3 regions of the Psychrobacillus sp. FSL W7-1493 genome follow, and region 3 is predicted to be linked to each of the others. Evidence: predicted binding sites of a transcription regulator. Region 3 holds the regulator's gene; each other region holds the start of a gene.
What was found. Region 3 encodes CtsR, which represses protease genes until heat stress. Its sites were predicted from a motif close to ATGGTCAATAAAGGTCAAACA; they were not measured.
Positions count from the first base shown of each region.

Region 1 (2,271 bases), 960 kb from region 3:
TTCTAGGGCTTTGTCTCCTTTAAACGGAAGGGCCTGTTGTGATTCTAATTTTTTTATTTTGCTTTGTAGACTTACGATGTAAATGACTAAGGACAATATGATTAACAGAGAACTTATTGTATATAGCAAATTGAACACGACCTTTCATCTATTTTATAAAAAAATCCAAGGCGGTGAATCACTGCCTTGGATTTATATTATTTTAAATCTTTTTTCATGTCGCTACGTGAAATGATATGGTCGATTAGACCGTATTCTAATGCACGCTCTGCTGGCATGAAGTTATCGCGATCTGTGTCTTTTGAAACGACTTCAATCGGTTGACCAGTACGTTCAGCCATAATTTGGTTTAACTTGTCGCGTAGGTATAAGATACGTTTTGCTGCAATCTCGATTTCCGTTGCTTGCCCTTGAGCTCCACCAAGTGGTTGGTGAATCATAACCTCAGCATTTGGAAGTGCATAGCGTTTGCCTTTTGTTCCAGCTGTAAGTAAGAAAGCACCCATTGATGCTGCCATACCGATACAAATAGTTTGTACGTCTGGTTTAATGAATTGCATTGTATCATAGATAGCCATACCTGCTGTGATACTTCCGCCTGGGCTATTGATATAGATAGAGATATCTTTTTCTGGATCTTCTGCTTCTAGGAATAAAAGCTGTGCAACGATCGAGTTTGATACGTTGTCATCAATCGCGCTACCAAGCATGATGATGCGGTCTTTTAATAATCTAGAATAAATGTCATACGCACGCTCGCCGCGATTTGTTTGTTCAATAACTGTAGGAATTAAATTCATCCTGGATTGCCTCCTTCAAGGTAATTGTTAGTGTTTTTTTAGTGTGTACTGAGAAATTCTGCCTCAGTTGTAACTTTATCATACATGGAATGGTCAAGGAAGGTCAAATATTAAGCTTTAAAATGTTTACTTGAATTATTCCTATACCATTTGTATAATAGAAAGGTCGCTTGCCCCTGTAGTTTAATGGATATGACGTAAGATTCCGGTTCTTGAGATGGGGGTTCGATTCCCTCCAGGGGCGTCTATAACAGTTAGAAACACTCGAATTCGTTCGAGTGTTTTTTTATGCTCATTTAACTATGTGTTTGGGGCTTTCTTATTCATTCTTACTTCTCCTCTCATATGATTCAGCATATGCTCCACTTCGAAAGTGTAGTATGGGATCGTCTGTCAGCTCGATTCCCTTTGGAACAATCGTTGGGTCGAAAACAATGTCTTCCTTAGGATGTATTTTATTTCTAATTTCCAAACGACCTATATTCACTTTTCTTCTATCCTCTGGCCACATATCGGTCGCATCGTTTGGGTTATCCCCTTCCTCTGCTAAGCGGATGAATAGATCAAACTGGATTGGCCCCCGTTTTAATCGGTCGTCGAGCTCTTCCGTCAAATAGTTGGCTGAAATCGATTTGCTTGTTAGAGCAGGATCCTTTGTTTCATCGACAGGGACCCATTCGTATTTGATTGCTTGGCGTTCGCCGTCTTTATTAACAAAATAAAAGGCGTGGATAGGATAGTAGTGGAGCTCCGCGTAACTAGTAGGCGGCTGCTTTGCCTGCTCCTTAATAATTTGAATAACCTTCTCGCTATGTGGATATTTTTTAGAAACCAGCTCCACCATATTGATGGCTCGGTCGATTGTCTTGATGCCTGTTTTTTTATCCGTAAAGATTTCAATCATATCGATAAATTCTCTAGGACTGCTTGTGACGAACATCAGTACGGTAGAACTCACTAAATTGGTGAAGCTTCCATCGGGTAGCTGAAATTGAACGGCGAGCCCTTTGGCGGGAACAAGATAATCGACGGAGGCAGGGTTAGGGGGGCTATTGGAAAAACGAGCAGTAGCAGGAATTGCTTCTCTATGAAGATGGGGCGCAACCGTATAGGGTACAGCATTCCCATTTGGAAGAAATGTTGCCTCATACATATCCCCCTTAGCGTGTGCGCGCCTCGCTCCAGGGAATTTTCCTTGAATCTGCTCCAGTGCATCAATGGCTTCTTTTGGTGTTAAATCCTCGTTATGTACTTGGTCCATTTGTTTACCTCCTTTATTTACTGTCTAATCTATATCATTACCACTCTTTTCCTATATTAACCTCGTAAAAGGGACTTCTAATAGTCATAATTCATGTATAATATAATTAACTTGTCAGAATAAAATAAAAATGATGAGACTGCAGGCTGAAAGGGGAATGGCACTGTTGAAAAAAACAATACATCTGCTAGTTATAACCTTCCTTATTTT
Region 1 is NZ_JBBOSB010000001.1:1,121,707-1,123,977, forward strand. Features, by position in the region: gene MKX96_RS05675 (hypothetical protein) at 1-129, opposite strand, end outside; gene clpP (ATP-dependent Clp endopeptidase proteolytic subunit ClpP) at 198-800, opposite strand; tRNA gene MKX96_RS05685 (tRNA-Arg) at 973-1,044, shown strand; gene MKX96_RS05690 (catalase family peroxidase) at 1,120-2,061, opposite strand; gene MKX96_RS05695 (TPM domain-containing protein) at 2,228-2,271, shown strand, end outside.
Region 1: the regulator CtsR is predicted to act here: its motif matches at 890-910, upstream of clpP (ATP-dependent Clp endopeptidase proteolytic subunit ClpP).

Region 2 (2,271 bases), 2.7 Mb from region 3:
AATGATAGTAGATCAGGTTAAAACAGCACTAGCTGAGCTACCTGAGGTTAAAGACACTGAGGTTAATATTGTCTGGAACCCGCCATGGTCAAAAGATAATATGTCTCGATATGCAAAAATTGCATTAGGTATTCGATAATTATAATAACTTCTCTATTCATAAGAGAAGACATTTAAAACAAAAACAAGGCATCTTCTGTTCAAGTCGAACAGGAAGTGCCTTGTTTGATTATACGCGTTTTTTTGTGAATTATAAGAGTCGTTTTCCTGAGCTGCTTAGGATTTGAGACTGAATGCAGCGAGGGAAAATCCTGGAGTCGTGCCCACGAAAAGCGTCCGCAAATGGAAATCAACATTATAAACAAGTGAGTAAACGAACGACAATCGTTCACTTACTCTAATTAATCTATCCGACAAACGCAAAGAGGACAGCTTTCGCACTGGTTTTCTCTTCTTAATAACTCTAAATCGTTTATCGTAATAATACCTTTATGAAACGAAATTAGACCCTCGCTTTTCATATCATTTAACATTCGATTAACTACTTCCCTACTCATCGAGCAAAGGTTAGCTATCTCCTGATTAGTAAGTGAGAAATTAATTTTAATCTTACCATCAGACAATGGTTCACCATACGTGTTACACAAGCGTATTAAAGTAGAATATAGAGCGCCTTTTTTACCATAAAGCATCAAATCACGAAACCTTGTCTGGTTTTTTAAGTAAATAAGCTGTATATATTTTGTCCATTCCACCATTAACTGAGTAGAATTAACAAGAAAATTTTCTAATTTATTTTTTGGTAGCACTAATAGCTGTGTAGTCTCCAACGTAAGAGCAGAAAAGCTATGATGAGTATTATCTGCGAAAACACCAGATTCACCTATACAGTTTTCGGGACCTACTATTCTTAAAGTGAGTAATTTGCCACCCTCTGTATCTTTATTAATCGCAATAGAACCGCTTACGATAAAATATACGTCTTGTGCTAGTTCGCCTTCTACATAAACCGAACGATCCTTCTCTAATTTTATAATAGAACCGTATTGTTTAAATAATAACCTAATATCTGGGGATACTAAAGTATGATCCACCTCAACACCACCTTTATATGTACCTATAAATATAGCATATATTCCGTTACATAAAGCTTAATACTTTACAAATTATGCTACAAGGATTTATATTTATAATAGTCAATAAAGGTCAAAGTTTTGTGAAATGGAGCTGTTAATTATGCAAATGAACCAACAAGATCAAAAAAGTCCTTTAGAAACGTACGGACGTAATTTAGTAAATGCAGTAAAAGACGGCAAAATGGACCCGGTTATCGGTAGAGATCAGGAAATTCGAAATGTCATTCGTATTTTATCAAGAAAGACTAAAAATAATCCTGTTCTGATCGGAGAGCCAGGGGTTGGTAAGACCGCTATTGTAGAAGGATTGGCACAAAGAATTGTAAAAAAAGATGTACCAGAGGGCTTGAAGGATAAAGAGATATTCGAATTAGATATGAGCTCGCTAATCGCAGGAGCAAAGTATCGTGGGGAATTCGAAGAAAGGCTTCAAGCAGTACTTAAGCAAATCAAAGAGAGCGAAGGAAAAATCATTTTATTTATTGATGAAATCCACACAATAGTTGGTGCTGGGAAATCAGATGGTGCCATGGATGCGGGGAATATGTTAAAGCCAATGCTCGCACGAGGAGAACTGCACTGTATTGGAGCGACTACTCTTGATGAATATCGTATGTATATTGAAAAGGACCCAGCTTTAGAGCGCCGTTTTCAGCAAGTATTAGTAAGAGAACCCTCCGTAGAGGATACAGTATCCATCCTTCGCGGTTTAAAGGAACGCTTTGAATTACATCATGGTGTACGTATACACGATCGAGCAATTGTAGCAGCATCTCAGCTTTCCAACCGCTATATTACAGAACGTTTTCTTCCTGACAAGGCAATAGACTTAATAGATGAAGCATGTGCCATGATTCGTACGGAAATAGATTCAATGCCTCAAGAGCTGGATGAAGTAACAAGAAGAATGATGCAGCTCCAAATTGAGGAGCAAGCGCTGATGAAAGAAAAGGATTCAGCTAGCAAAAAGAGATTAGAACAATTGCGTCAGGAATTAGAGGAGTTAGACAAGTCCTCAGCAGATATGCGTAAAAAATGGGAATCAGAGAAAGAGTCCATTCAAGTAGTTCAAAAAAAGAGAGAGCTGTTAGACCGCTATCGTAGAGAGTTAGAGGAAGCAGAAAATAAATACGAT
Region 2 is NZ_JBBOSB010000001.1:2,889,658-2,891,928, reverse strand. Features, by position in the region: gene MKX96_RS14650 (metal-sulfur cluster assembly factor) at 1-139, shown strand, start outside; gene MKX96_RS14645 (Crp/Fnr family transcriptional regulator) at 402-1,094, opposite strand; gene MKX96_RS14640 (ATP-dependent Clp protease ATP-binding subunit) at 1,237-2,271, shown strand, end outside.
Region 2: the regulator CtsR is predicted to act here: its motif matches at 1,193-1,213, upstream of MKX96_RS14640 (ATP-dependent Clp protease ATP-binding subunit).

Region 3 (2,271 bases):
GGTGCATTACTAGGTTCTTCAGGCGTAGGAAAATCCTCTTTAATCAATGCTCTATCTGGTGAGGATGTAATGGAGGTTAGCGATATTCGAGCTGATGACAGTAAAGGGCGTCATACAACCACTCATAGAGAGCTTTCCTTGTTACCTGGAGGGGGACTATTAATTGATACCCCGGGAATGAGAGAGTTCCAGCTCTGGGATTCTAGCGAGGGTATTAGCAACAGTTTTCAGGATATTGAAGAACTTGCTATCGACTGTCGATTTAGAGACTGTCAGCATAAAAAAGAGCCGGGTTGCGCCATTCAAGAAGCCATTCAAACTGGTTTGCTAAAAGAGGATCGATATGTAAGCTATGTGAAATTATTGCGTGAGCTTGCCCATATCGAGCGAAAAAACAACTTAGCTGCTCAAAAAACAGAACGGGATAAATGGAAGCAAGTATCGAAGATCCAAAAAACTAATAAGAGAAGAAAAATTTAATAGAGGTGTGTATGATTCGATTAATTGATCACCAAAAACATTCTGTAGCAGAGGAAATGCTCGAAATACAGCTTCCGGCTTACCGCAAGGAAGCAGAAATTATCGGTTTTGAAGGCATACCACAGCTTAAGGAAACAATCGAGGATATTAAAGTATCTAAAGAGATTTTTATAGGAAAGTATAATAAGGAGAACCTACTTGGTTTTATCTCCTATGAATATGAGGGAGACGTACTAAACATTTGTAGGTTAGTTGTCCACCCAAATTATTTTAGAAAGGGAATAGCTTCTGAGTTGTTACACCATGTTGTAAGTGCAACTCCTAAAACTGTGAGTATAACAGTTACTACCGGAGCAAAAAATATACCAGCTCTTAATTTGTATGAAAGACATCACTTTTTCAAAGTACAGGATATTGAGGTAGAGCCAACAATTTTTATTACACAGCTTAAATACAATTCACAAATATAAGAATATAAGTTTTCATTTTGATACACCCTAAAACTACTGACAATAAATGTTGGTAGTTTTTTTGTTTCTTTTATGCTAGGCAAATCAATTGCACAACCAAAACATTCATTATATAATATAGTCAAAGATAGTCAAAGTCAGTTTTTGTGAGAAGAGGTGAGAGAAGATGAAAAATATATCTGACATTATTGAAGGTTATTTGAAGGCAATTATCGAACAAGAAAGTAGAGGGCAAATTGAAATCAAAAGAAGCGAGATCGCAGAAAAATTTCAATGTGTACCCTCACAAATAAATTATGTAATAAACACCCGATTCACACTGGATCGTGGATATTTGGTGGAAAGTAAACGTGGTGGTGGTGGGTATATTCGAATTCTCCGCGTTCGAGCCCACACAAAAGCTGAATTAATTGAGCATATAATACAAAGTCTGGAAGCAGGAGCATCTGCATCCACTACAGAGGATATTGTTTTTCGTTTATTGGATGAAGATGTTATTACTAAAAGAGAGGCAAAGATAATTTTAGCAGCTCTAGACAGAACAACTTTAGCCATCCCACTACCAGCAAGAGATGAGCTGCGAGCACGTATACTATGTGCCATGCTTTTAACACTAAAATACGAAAAAAGTGAAAATTGAACGGGGTGTTGATAAGGTGATTTGTGAAAATTGTAAACAACGGCCAGCTAAAGTGACGGTTACACAAGTGCATAACGGAGAACACTTTGAAAGACATTATTGTGAGGTCTGTGCCAATAGCCTCCACCCGTTTTATGTTGAATACAAACAAGACCCATTATCTCTTCATCAGCTTCTATCTAATTGGTTTAACCAAGCAGATCAGATAGTTCAACAAAAACAACAAAAAACACTTGAATGTGATGAATGTGGTTGGTCTATTGAAAGATTTCTAGAAGAAGGTAAGTTTGGATGCGCTTCATGTTACGAAAGCTTCCGTCCTCATTTACCTCAAGCCCTAAAACGTCTACACAATGGCAACACTACACATATTGGAAAAGCACCAGGGCGACTTGGTGAAAAAATAGCTTTAAAGAAACGAATTGAAGCAATTAGGGCTCAAATGAAGCAGGCAGTTGAGCAAGAGCAATTTGAAGATGCGGCGAAGTTAAGAGATGAAGTAAAAGAACTTGAACAGCAACTTGCCGGAGGAGGTGACGCTTCACATGTCGATTGAGAACTTTTTAGATAATTCCAGATCTAGTTGGATGGAAGGAGAAGGAGAACATTCTGACATCGTGATGAGCACCAGAATTCGCTTGGCGAGAAACCTAAATGGTTTTCGCTTCCCTCTAGCATTTA
Region 3 is NZ_JBBOSB010000001.1:166,435-168,705, forward strand. Features, by position in the region: gene rsgA (ribosome small subunit-dependent GTPase A) at 1-480, shown strand, start outside; gene MKX96_RS00815 (GNAT family N-acetyltransferase) at 492-950, shown strand; gene MKX96_RS00820 (CtsR family transcriptional regulator) at 1,117-1,590, shown strand; gene MKX96_RS00825 (UvrB/UvrC motif-containing protein) at 1,607-2,146, shown strand; gene MKX96_RS00830 (protein arginine kinase) at 2,136-2,271, shown strand, end outside.